DNA from 2 places in the Marinobacter alkaliphilus genome. Region 2 is predicted to be linked to the other one. Evidence: riboswitches for the same ligand, from Rfam matches in the RefSeq annotation. Region 2 holds a riboswitch; the other holds the start of a gene.

Region 1 (6,454 bases), 360 kb from region 2:
ACCCGGCCAAACGATCGGCTCAGGACCGGAACGAGCGCTCAAAACACGAGCCAGTGTTCTCGACTGCCGATCGCAGGGCACACGACAAGGAACACAGCCGAAGTTGTGGTTGCGGCTCACCGAAGCCGGGCAAATCCATGCTGTTCTATACCGCGGACGGTAAAAAAATGTTTCCCTCGATGCGCCCGTGGATGATCAGCCACTGACAGCCGATTCGACGTTTCACGTGTTTGGCCCCGATACGGGGCCTTTTTTCGATCCACAATTCACGGCTTCTCAAGCACCAGATCCCGATACCACGCTGTTGCCCGTTCACCGGTATTATCCGCATCCGACATGATGGCCACGCCAACAATGCGCGGGGGATTCTCCCCGAACGCTTCCCGGTAATCTGCCACAATATCCCGTTCCACCGTGACCCACTCACCGGTTTGCTCCGGGCCGGAATTGACCGCCACCATCATGGTCTGGTCGGTGAAGGCGTTGGCGACAATGGATTGCTCCGGCAACCGGTTGGCCCAGATGTAGTTCAGGGCATTACCCGGCAGGGACTCGCCAAACATCACCTCCACGGTTTTGCGCTTGGCCCGTTCAAAGAATCCTGCCTTGTCGGGCTGGAATTCAAAGGCCACGTAGATTCGCGCCGGGTAGTCGTCGCCGGACTTTTTCCGGGCATCGCCCCGGTCGAACACATTGGACACCTTCCATTGCCAGCGCAGAATCAGCGATTCGCCGGGTTCTAACGACAATCGGGCAATCAGGCCGGAGGCGCTGTTATCAGCGCTCGCCTTGACCACCTGAACACCGTCGTCCGTGACCAGCTCATAGCGCGTGTGCCGGTCGATTCTGGGAAATTCCAGAGGTTCCCAACCATCGGATAATGAACTCATGGTGGAGAAGGGTTGCAGTAAAGACTCCTGCGCCATCAGTAACGGGCTGGCCAATAGCAGAGCCAACACCCATGCAGTGCCTGCCAGTGATGAACGCTTCATAGACTTATCCTTTTGTTTCCGGGCCACTGCAATGGCAGACAGCGGGCCTGCGATAAAGTGCCTTGTCAGTGGCTATTAGTCCGTATATAGTGACCAAATCCTTGGTTGACTACCATATGTTGTGATCATTCTCTGATCACTTCAGGCATAAAGGTAGTCGGGAATCCGGTGAGAATCCGGAACTGACGCGCAGCGGTATTGGGGAACGAGCGTGGCATCAAGACACTGGCAAGCGCCGGGAAGTCGCCACGTAAGGCCGAATCTCACGATTCACGCCCCTGAGTCCGAAGACCTGCCAGGGAAACAGTACTGCACCTTCGCGACTCAAGGTGAGCAGATCGGTTATCCCTGCCCTGAAACAAGGCACGGTGTGCTCCTGCATTCGCGAAGGCTAAATGGAATCTGACGCGACTTCAGGAGAACACGATGTCTGCCACCGCTCTGGCCGAAGCCCCGGCCGCCGATACCCAATCCCTTCAAGTTATTAAACGCAACGGCACCCTGGTTGGATTCAATCCTGCCAAAATCAGTGTGGCGGTGACCAAAGCGTTCCTGGCCGTGGAAGGCGATAAAGCCGCCGGCTCTGCCCGCATCAACGACGCCGTGCATCGGGTAACCGAACAGGTGGTGCAGGCCATCAGCCGGCGCCTGAAAGCCGGCGGTAAAGTGCATATTGAAGACATTCAGGACCAGGTGGAACTGGCCCTGATGCGGGCCGAAGAGCAAAAGGTGGCCAGGGCTTACGTGCTCTACCGGGAAGAACACGCCCGCAAGCGTGCCATCGAAGAGCCCATGGAAGCGCACCCGCACCTGACCGTGAAAAAAGCCGACGGCAACGTGGCGCCTCTGGACCTGGGCCTGATGAAACTGCAGGTAGAACAGGCTGCCACCGGCCTGGAGGGCATTGATGGCGAATCCCTGGTCGACGAAGCCCTGCGCAACCTGTATGACGGCATTGAGGAAACCGAAGTGCTCTCCGCCCTGATCATGACGGCCCGTGGCCGTATCGAGCAAGAGCCGGACTACAGCGCCGTCACCGCCCGCCTGTTGCTGGAACAGCTTCGCCTGGAAGCGGCTGAGGCCCTGGACCTGCCCCGCAACCAGCCGCTGGCAGAGGTTTATCCACAGGCCCTGAGCGCGTTCATCCACGCCGGAATTCGTTACGAATTGCTGGACGAAGCCCTGGCCGCCTTTGACTTGGAACGCCTGGGTGCGGCGATCATCCCCGAGCGTGACCACCAGTTCGGTTTCCTGGGCCTGCAAACCCTGTACGACCGCTACTTCCTGCACTGGAACAAAGCCCGCCTGGAACTGCCCCAGGTGTTCTTCATGCGTGTCGCCATGGGCCTGGCCCTGCGGGAAGACGACCCCAACGCCCGCGCCATCGAATTCTACAACCTGCTGTCCAGCTTTGATTACATGGCCAGCACGCCTACCCTGTTCAACAGCGGCACCCGCCATTCCCAGTTGTCCTCCTGCTACCTGACCACCGTGCAGGACGACCTGGAAGGTATCTACGGCGCCATCAAGGATAACGCGCTGCTCTCCAAATGGGCCGGCGGCCTGGGCAACGACTGGACGCCAGTACGTGCACTGGGCTCCCACATCAAAGGCACCAACGGCCAGAGCCAGGGCGTGGTGCCGTTTTTGAAAGTGGTCAACGACACCGCCGTGGCGGTCAACCAGGGCGGCAAGCGCAAGGGCGCCGTGTGTGCCTACCTGGAAAGCTGGCACCTGGACATCGAGGAATTCCTGGAGCTGCGCAAAAACACCGGTGACGAACGCCGCCGCACCCACGACATGAACACCGCCAACTGGGTGCCGGATTTGCTGATCGAACGCATGCGTGAAGACCGGGACTGGACCCTGTTCTCCCCCAGCGATGCCCCAGACCTGCACGATCTTTACGGCAACGCCTTCCGGGAACGCTACGAGCATTACGAAGCGCTGGCGGAGCAGGGCAAGATCAAACTGTTCAAGAAAATCCCTGCCAAACAACTGTGGCGCAAAATGCTCACCGTGCTGTTTGAAACCGGCCACCCCTGGGTTACCTTCAAAGACCCCTGCAACCTGCGTTCCCCGCAGCAGCACCAGGGCGTAGTGCACAGCTCCAACCTGTGCACCGAAATCACCCTGAACACCAGCGCCGACGAAATCGCCGTATGCAACCTCGGCTCGGTCAACCTGGCTGCCCACATCGCCAACGGCGAGCTGGACGTACAGCGCCTGGAACGCACCGTGACCACCGCCGTACGCATGCTCGATAACGTTATCGACATCAACTTCTACGCCGTGCCCCAGGCGAAGAACTCCAACCTCAAACACCGCCCCGTGGGCCTGGGCCTGATGGGCTTCCAGGACGCGCTCTACCAGTTGGGGCTGCCCTACACCAGCCCGGAAGCGGTGGAGTTTGCCGACGTGGCCATGGAGCAACTGAGCTACTTCGCCCTTCGCGCCTCCGCCACCCTGGCCGGTGAACGGGGAGCCTACGAAACCTACGAAGGTTCCCTGTGGGATCAGGGCATCCTGCCCATCGATTCCATCAACCTGCTGAAAGACAGCCGCCGGGAAGGGGACCTGTCACTCAACACCAACAGCCGCCTGGACTGGACCCCGGTGCGTGAGCTGATCGCCAAAAACGGTATGCGCAACAGCAACGTTATGGCCATCGCCCCCACCGCCACCATCTCCAACATCGTTGGGGTTTCCCAGTCCATCGAACCGGCGTACCAGAACCTGTTCGTCAAATCGAACCTCTCCGGCGAATTCACCGTGGTCAATCCCTCCCTGGTGCGCGACCTCAAAGCCGAAGGCCTTTGGGACAACGTGATGGTGAACGACCTCAAATACTTCGATGGCAGCGTGCAGCAGATCGACCGCATTCCACCGGTACTGAAAGCTCGCTACGCCACCGCCTTCGAAATCGACCCAAGATGGCTGGTAGAAGCCGCGGCAAGGCGCCAGAAATGGCTCGACCAGGCCCAAAGCCTGAACCTGTACATGGCCGAACCCAGCGGTAAAAAACTGGACGCCCTGTACCAGCTGGCCTGGGAACGCGGTTTGAAAACCACCTACTACCTGCGCTCCCTGGGCGCTACCGGCGCCGAAAAAGCCGCCCCGGTGGCAGCGCCGCAACCCCAGGTGTGCAGCATTGATGAGCCGGATTGCGAAGCCTGTCAGTAACCACTTACTTAACTTTGGAGGCCTAACCATGCTGGATTGGGACGACGAACCAAAAACTGAAAACAAGCCGACGGCCAGCGCCGGACCGGCGCCGGTGAATGTAGACGACAAACGCGTCATCAACGGCGAAACCGACATCAACCAGTTGGCGCCGTTCAAGTACCCCTGGGCCTGGGAATACTTCATGAACGCCAACAAAAACCACTGGACCCCGCTGGACGTCAACATGGCCCAGGACGTCCACGACTATCACCACCGCCTGAGCCCGGCGGAAAAGCACGTGTATGAAAACGTACTGGCCTACCTCACCACCTCTGACATCCTCGCCATGCGCAACATCGGCCTGGCCGTGATGGAGAAAATGAGCGCGCCGGAACTGCAGATCTACCAGGCCCGCCAGGTGTACGAAGAAGCACTGCACACCTGGACCTACCAGCACTGCATTGAAACCCTCAACCTGGACCAGAGCGAAATCTACAACCGCTACCGGGTGGTGCCGGAAATCAACGGCAAGATCCAGGTAGCCAACCGACGGCTGGACGCCGCCATGCGCTCCGACATGAACCTGCGCAACCCGGACGACCTGCAGGAGTTCATCATGTCGTACCTGTTCTTCGCCGCCGTGTTTGAGGGCTGCTGGTTCTACAACGGCTTCAGCCCCATCTTCGCCCTGCAGCGCCGGGGCCTGATGCGCGGCACCGGGGAGCAACTGCAGTACATCCTGCGGGACGAAGCCATGCACTTCTCCTTCGGCCTGAAAGTGGTCAACCAGATTCTTGAGGAAGAAAACATCACCTTCGACCCCAAAGCCGTGCGCGACATGTGGGACGAATCCGAAGCGGCCGAGATGGCCTACGCCAACTACATCCTGCGCGACCCCATCCTCGGCTACTCGGCGGAATACCACAGCGAGCAATTCCGCTTCGTGGCCAACCGCCGCGCCAGGACTGTTGGCCTGGAAGAACCTTTCCCGGGTGCCAAGAACGTGTCGCCCTGGCTGGACGAGCAGGCCACCATGCGTAAAGAGAAGAACTTCTTTGAAACCCGGGTGATTGAATACCAGACCGGGGCGCAGTTGGAGTGGTAACGCGCTAGAACCGCCGGTGCCAAAGACAACAGAGGTTGATCTACGGCACCGGCGGGAGTGTAATGGCAGCACAGTGACGTTGCGCACGGCGCCCGGTTTTGGGCGCTCTCCACGGAAGAGGCCAAGCCCATGAAAGTGGCTGTTTTCAGCACCAAACCCTACGACGAACAGTTCCTTGCGCAGGCCAATGACGACAGCCATCAGCATGAACTGGTGTTTCTGGAACCCCGCTTGAATACAACCACCTCGGCACTCGCCAAAGGCTTTGATGCGGTGTGTGTTTTCGTGAACGATCAGGTAGACGGCGCCGTACTGGGCCAGTTGGCCGAAGGCGGCACCCGCGCGGTAGCCCTGCGCTGTGCCGGCTTCAACAACATTGACCTGAAAGCCGCCGAGCGCCTGGGAATCGACGTGGTGCGAGTACCCGCTTACTCACCCTATGCCGTGGCCGAACACACCGTCGCCCTGATTCTGACCCTTAACCGGCAGATTCACCGGGCGTACCACCGCATCCGCGATGGTAATTTTGCACTGGATGGTTTGCTGGGCTTCGACCTGCGAGGGCGAACCGTGGGCGTGGTGGGTACCGGCCAGATAGGCCTGGAGGTAGTGCGCATCATGCGTGGCTTTGGCTGCCGGGTGCTCTGCTACGACCTTCATACCAACCCGGAAGCTCAGCAACTGGGTGGTGAATATGTGGCGCTGGACGACCTGTTCAGCCAGGCCGATATTGTCAGCCTGCATTGCCCGTTAACACCTGACACCCACCACCTGATCAACGCGGATGCCGTGGCCAAGATGAAACAGGGCGTGATGCTGATCAACACCAGCCGGGGTGCCATGGTTGATACCGCCGCGATCATCGAGGGCCTTAAATCCGGACAGATTGGCTACCTGGGCCTCGATGTGTATGAGGAAGAAGGTGACCTGTTTTTCGAAGACCTGTCCAACATCGTGCTGAAAGACGATGTGTTTGCGCGCTTGCTGACCTTCCCCAACGTAGTGATCACCGGCCACCAGGCCTTCTTCACCCGCAACGCCCTGGAGAGCATTGCGCGCACCACCCTGGGAAACCTGACCGAACTGGAATCGACCGGGCAATGCGCAAATCGGGTAACCGCCCCCGCCGGTTAACGGCGCACTGAGACAAGCGGGCCGCGTACTCGTACAATCCGACCATGCCCAGACAGTT
Region 2 (6,454 bases):
GGCCCCGTTGGGCCCAAGTACGCCCCAAACCTGACCTGATTTTATTGTCAGATCCAAAGGGTAACCGTCGGCCCGGCCAGGAATATCGATGACCAGTTCCCGGGTACTCAAGGCTTGCATTGGGGAGCGTTTATTACCGGACATCAGCGACTCCGGTACAACAGATACAGGAAAGTGGGAACGCCCAACAGCGCGGTGATCACACCCACCGGCAGTTGCTCCGGAGCGATCACAACCCTTGCCAGGGTATCCGCCAGCACCAACAGTGTGCCACCGGCTAACGCACAGGCCGGTAAAATCAGGCGCTGGTCGTTACCAAGCACCAACCGAAGCATATGCGGGACCACCAGCCCTACAAAGCCTATGCTTCCGGCCATGGTCACCGCCGTGGCCGTGAGCAGGCTGGCAAGTATGTAAATCAGCCATTCCAGTGGGCGCACTGAAATCCCCAGGGCAGCAGCCTGCATGGGGCCACGGGCCAATACATTCAGACTGCGGCCAAGAGGCACCACCAGCGCACAGACGAGCACCAGCACGCCAAGCCCCGGCCAGGGTGCCCTGGCGTAGGACACATCGCCCATGAGCCAGTACAACATGCCCGGCAACTCTCTGGCCGGGCTGATGGCCAGCATCAAGGTAATGACCGCCCCCCAGCCAGCCGCCACCACAACCCCCGTGAGCAAAAGGCGGGAGGGCGTCCAGCTGCCGGTGCCGTGGGCGAGCCCGAACACCATCAAGGTGGCCAGCATGGCACCGGCAAAGGCAGAACCGGAGATAACCGCGCCGCCGAGCCCCGCCAACATCGCCAGCAATGCCCCCACGGCGGCACCCCCGGACAGCCCCAACACATAGGGATCGGCAAGCGGGTTACGCAGCAGCACCTGCATCAATGCCCCGGCCACCGCCAGCAGACCTCCGGTGGCAAAGGCCGACAGCGTTCTGGGTAGCCGGAGCTCAAGAATCAGAGTACGGTGCAGGTTGGAGCCCTCACCCAGAAACACCAACAGCACATCCGCAGGTGCAATTGCGACACTGCCAATACCGACCGACATCACCATGGCGATCAGCCCGGCTACGGCTAGAACGGTGAGGGGCAGGGTGATCGGGCGTATCACACGGCTACTCCACTAGGGCCGTCGGCCACGGGCCACCTCCAGTTTCTCGCAAAACAATTGCGTTCCCTCAAGCATTCTCGGAGTCGGTCGCTGAACCAGTGACGGCGGAATAAAAAAGAGGTTGTTTCGCTCTGTCGCAGTGATACTGGGGAATGCCTGCCAGCGCGCCAGCCAGTGGCGATTCTCCTCACCCATTCCACCCGCCAGAATGGCCTCGGGATTCGCCGCAATCACCGCTTCCGCACTGATCCTCGGCACTAGCCGGTCCAGCTGACCAAACACGTTATCACCACCGCAAAGTTCAATCATTTCACCGATCAGGTGCTGGCTGTTGACCGTCATCAGGGGCTCATCCCAAACCTGGTAGAACACCGGCACCGGATCAGCCTTGGCGTACGCCTCCTGCAAGTCGGCAATGCCCTGACGGAATCGCTCCGCCTCTGCAAAGCCTTCTGCTTCAGTACCTGCCAGTATGGAGATGCGCTCAATGGTGTTGGAGACAGCTTCAAAACTCCGGGGTTCAATGGAGAACACCGGGACGCCCATATTCTTGAGTGTGACCAGCTGCTCCGTCGGATTCCCGGTTACCCAGCCAATCACAAGATCCGGCTGCAGCTCCAGCAGCCGTTCCATATCCATGCGGGTATGGCTACCCACTGAAGCGACCTCTCGGGCTGCCGGGGGATAATCGCTGTAAGCCACCACGGCAACTACCTGATCACCGGCGCCCGCCGCCCATGCCAGTTCTGTCGCCCCAGGCGAAAGTGCGGCAATGCGTTTTGCCGGGTGTTCCAGGCATATCTCCTCGCCCAGATCATCCGTGGCGCAGACATAGGATGCCAGGGCCGGAGATGCCAGCAGCATCCAGCCGAGCAGTATGCTCACACCCTTAAGCTTTCCCACTGGCGCCTCCCCGGCAAGATTATGCAGTTTTATCGGAAGTCATAGCGAATCGAAAGAAACCCTGCGGTTCCCGCCGCCAGGTAGCCTGAACCATCAAATCGGGTTGCCGTCGCGTATTCCTTATCCGTAACGTTCTGAAGCGTCAGCCGTGCTGTCCAGTCCTGAGTAAATTCCCACCCTGCACGAAGGTTGAAGGTGACGTAGCCCGGTAAACGATTTTGATTACTAGCATCATCGTAGCGGTAGCCACTGGCCAGAGCGGTGCCTCCCAGACTCCAGGCGCCCATTTGACGGTCCAGGTCAACCCTCAGCGATTGGTGACTGCGACGACGCAGGCGGTTATCCGTCTCACGATCACGAGGATCCATCAAGGTGAGTTTGACCCCAAGATCCCAACCATTCGACCGCAGACCGGAGGCCAGCTCCGCGCCACGAATACGGGCTTCACTCACGTTGGCAGGCCGGAGATCACCGTTGATGCTCTGGAGTTCAATCAGATTCTCTACGTCCAGTTGATAAAGAGCGGCATCCCAGTACCAGTGTTCGTAACGACCGCTAAGCCCCAGCTCCACGGACGCGCCTTCCTCCGGCTTGAGGTCCGGGTTGCCGGCATAACTGCCACCGAAATCGAATATCTCCAAAGGATAGTAAAGATCATTGAACGTGGGCGCCCGGAAAGAGGTGCCATAACTCACCCGTACCCGGTGGGAACGGTCAAACGAGTGGCCAAGGGCAATGCCACCGGTTTCCTGTCGACCGTATGCCTCGTTGTCGTCGCCGCGAAATGACAACTGAATATCGGAAGGGCCGAAGTTTAAGCGCAGTTGGGTGAATAACGCGGCATTAGTGCGACTGTTCTCATCGAACTCGATGGTGCTTTTCACTTCGTCGGATTGTAGCTCTCCCCCGACCGCAAGCTCGTGCACGCCTGCGGTGAAAGTGTTTTCCCATCGTGCGGTTCGGGTTTTGGTGTTGAATACAGAATCGCCGGCACTACGGAAGCTTTCTTGCTCGTCAGCGGATTCTGAAAGCTGGATGGACGTCGCCCAATAATCACTGACAGGGGTATTCAATGTGACGCCGATGGTCCGGATCATAAAATCCGTGTTGCCACCGTCAAATTCAGTATTGCCCTGTGACTGCATGATGACGAAACTGGCCTCTCCTCCGCTCGGCAATTCATGCACAACACGCCCGACGCCGGCGGTATTGCGAAAACCTTTGTCCTCGCCATCTTTCACAATTCTGGTGCCATCGGTCTCCTTGTGCAGCCCGCTGAGGCTGAACCGGGTTGCGCCGTGAGTCGCCGATGCGCCAGCACTGGTTTTCTGGGTGTTGAAATTGCCTGCTCCGGTTTCAACCCACCCTCTGTTACCGTGCTTTGGATCCAGTGTAAATGCCTGAATGACACCGCCTACCGCGTCAGCGCCATAGAGTGCACTGCGGGGGCCCCTGACGATTTCCACGCGCTCGACCAGATCAGCTGGAAAATACTGCCAGGGCGCGCCACCGCTGGTTGCAGAACGAAGGCGCACACCATCAACCAGAAAGACCGTGGAATCATTCGCAGTGCCACGAGTGAATACACTGGTGTTCTTGCCAAATGACCCGTTAGTGACCAGATCAATACCGGGCTGCGCCGCCAGCAGATCGGTAAACTCGGCAGGCGCCTCACGACGGATGGTTTCTTCTTCGATGACCGTCACCGAAGACAGGCTTTCGCCCACCGTACGGGGGCCAAGCGTGGCAGTTACAACAATAGGCTCAAGAGTATCCGGGGCGGCTTCAGACTCTGAACCACTCGCCGGTAGGGCAAAAGGCATGAACACAAGGGCAGACAAGACTTTGGAACGCTTCATTTCTTCACTCGCTTCGCACCGCACTCACCCGTGCGGTTGATACTGATTCATGCGGAGGAGAAATGTCTGTATTGACGGAGGGTGGAGGGGCGTCGATCAGTTGCATTGGCCGGTTCACCCACCGCCGCTGCCCTCCGCAACGTAGGTGTCTGGAACTCATGGGCTCCAAATTCCAGGCCGGTCTCCGGGCTTCCAGGTGGAGCTGATGCTCCGGGGCAATCACCTTCCCATGCCAGAGGCACAGTGGCGCATTGGATTGCCTTTCACCTGATTACCGTTGCGGGGGCAGCGCCGGGCTCTCACCGGCTTCCCGTTTCACTCACTGCATTCGCCGGACTATCGCCAGTCCGGTTGGAACGCTCAGAGCACCTGAAATTGCGGGCAAGACTATCAACCCGGGTGGGGGTGGTCAATGAGATATGTTAATTCAGACAACGCACTTCCCAGACGTTGCCAACCGGACTCATCAGGCGGCAAACCGAAGCGCAGGGCTGGCGGCTCATCAAAACGCCTGACCAGAATGGCACGACGAGCCAACTCATCTGCTATTGGTGCTGCGTTTTCATGATGGACCGTGCGAAACAGCAACGTACCGTTGGTTGCTGGCATGCCAGATTTCCTGAGCAGGCCGTCCATCCGCAGCCGTGACGTCTGCAGCCTGCCCCGCGCCTCTATCTGCCATGCCCTGTCAGCCAGAGCTCTTGCCATCAGGTAACGCGCCGGGCCACTGACGGTCCAGGGGCCCAATTCAAAAGCCAGCGCACGGGTCAGCTCAGGTTCAGCCAACACAGCCCCGGCGCGCATTCCGGCCAGGCCGAAAAACTTGCCCAGAGATCGCAGAAGTATCAGACCCGGCGCGCCCGCCCAGGGTTCCAAACCGTGTCCGGGCTCTCCCTCAACAAAGGCCTGATCAAGTACCAGCCAGCCCCCACGTGCCTGCAATCGTTGGTGCCATAGCAGAAGACGGGCCGGATCGACCAGCTGCCCGGTCGGATTATTCGGCTGTATCCACACCACCACGTCCACAGAATCCAGCCAGGTCAGATCGTCTTGCTCTATTGCCTGCTCAGGAATCGCCACCACCTCGAAACCGGCGCGACGCCAGGCATGACCATGCTCGCGATATCCCGGCATGGGCACCGCCACTCGACCAAGACCATGCACCCTGGCGCGCACGGCGGGCAGGGCCATGATCGCCGCCTGGGATCCCGCCACCGGCAGGCAGCTGGCCCGCTCGGGCGCACCTGCCCAGGAACGGATGATCTCCTCCAGCCCATCGTCCGGCTCTGGCAGTCGTTGCCATACCTCCGGTGGGATGGCCGGCACCGGCCAGGGTACCGGATTGATGCCGGTGGACAGATCAAGCCATTGCTCGCGGGGGATGCCCCAACGCTGTATTGCAGCCTGTAACCGCCCGCCATGCTCCGGGGATTCAGGAAGGTCGAAAGCCGTCATCCGGCACCTCCAGGCACCACCCAGCTGCAGGCAAGGGCGAGGACGAGCAGCACCGACAACCAGAGCATTACCCCGCGCTGTACCAGGGCAATAGCACCTTCGATTGTCGCTGCCGAAGCCCCGGGGCCACGACCTAACACTGGCCGTTCCTTGATGCCATTGGCATAGGGCGCCGGCCCACCGAGGGTCACACCAAGGGCGCCCGCCCCGGCCGACATCACTGGCCCGGCATTGGGGCTATCCCAGGCTCTTGCCTGGGTACGCCAACAACGGAACGCCACCCGGGTACTTCCCAACAGCGCATAAGTGAGGGCTGTCAGCCGGGCAGGCAGCCAGTTCATGAGGTCATCCAGCCTGGCGGCAAACCGACCGAAGTAAAGAAATCGTGAGTTGCGATAGCCCCACATGGCGTCCAGGGTATTGATCAATCGGTGCAAAACCACACCCGGCAGCCCGGCAAGCAGGTACCAGAACAGACTTGAGAACACCGCATCGGCACCATTCTCCAGCATGGATTCCGAGGCAGCCGCGGCCACCCCCTCGTCGGACAGCGCCGCTGCATCCCGGCTGACAATCCACCCCACCGCTTTCCTGGCTTGGTCACCGTCGCCCGCAGTCAATGCCGTGGACACCGCCCGGCCATGTTCCGCCAGCCCCCGTAACGACATTGCGAGCCATACGCCGGCCACTTGAGCCACCAACCATAGCCAGCCGCCCAGCCAGAATTGCAGCGCTACAGCCAGTGCCAGCACCGGCGTGACGACGATCGCGGTTGCCAGCGCACCCAGGCACAGGCTCCTTGCGGCGGCCTGCGGCTGGCCATTCAGGCCAGCTTCCGCCACCGAGGCCCAACGGCCAAAGCCTGCCAGAGGGTGCCACCGGCGCGGTTCACCAACCAACCAGTCCAGTGCAACCGCCGCGACACATACCAACACCGCAACCAGAAACGTTTCCAAATGTGGGCTCCATGAATCAGATGCTGGCAAGTCTAACCGAGTGGAGCCTGATCTTGACACCTTCGCCTCCCGGTATGACCATCCTCGGTTTTCCGCCCACAAGGAATCATCGTCATGGCCCTGCCTCAAAGCTGGCTAACACCGCCCCCCGCCCCCTCAGCCGAAC

What was found. A riboswitch is a leader RNA that binds a small molecule or an ion and turns the genes downstream of it on or off. The one in region 2 is predicted to bind cobalamin.
Region 1: it holds a riboswitch for cobalamin, as region 2 does, so the genes downstream of both, ACZ5Q2_RS04725 (ribonucleoside-diphosphate reductase subunit alpha) here and ACZ5Q2_RS03190 (TonB-dependent receptor domain-containing protein) in region 2, are expected to answer to the same signal.

What each region holds. Positions count from the first base shown of each region.
Region 1 covers NZ_AP043751.1:1,051,224-1,057,677, forward strand. The annotation lists gene ACZ5Q2_RS04715 (FmdB family zinc ribbon protein) at 1-206, shown strand, start outside; gene ACZ5Q2_RS04720 (DUF3047 domain-containing protein) at 267-992, opposite strand; cobalamin riboswitch at 1,109-1,306, shown strand; gene ACZ5Q2_RS04725 (ribonucleoside-diphosphate reductase subunit alpha) at 1,419-4,175, shown strand; gene ACZ5Q2_RS04730 (ribonucleotide-diphosphate reductase subunit beta) at 4,204-5,262, shown strand; gene ACZ5Q2_RS04735 (2-hydroxyacid dehydrogenase) at 5,392-6,396, shown strand; gene ACZ5Q2_RS04740 (CLCA_X family protein) at 6,441-6,454, shown strand, end outside.
Region 2 covers NZ_AP043751.1:690,740-697,193, forward strand. The annotation lists gene ACZ5Q2_RS03175 (ABC transporter ATP-binding protein) at 1-120, opposite strand, end outside; gene ACZ5Q2_RS03180 (FecCD family ABC transporter permease) at 144-1,058, opposite strand; gene ACZ5Q2_RS03185 (cobalamin-binding protein) at 1,128-1,979, opposite strand; gene ACZ5Q2_RS03190 (TonB-dependent receptor domain-containing protein) at 2,048-3,877, opposite strand; cobalamin riboswitch at 4,036-4,228, opposite strand; gene cobD (threonine-phosphate decarboxylase CobD) at 4,268-5,332, opposite strand; gene cbiB (adenosylcobinamide-phosphate synthase CbiB) at 5,329-6,276, opposite strand; gene cobT (nicotinate-nucleotide--dimethylbenzimidazole phosphoribosyltransferase) at 6,403-6,454, shown strand, end outside.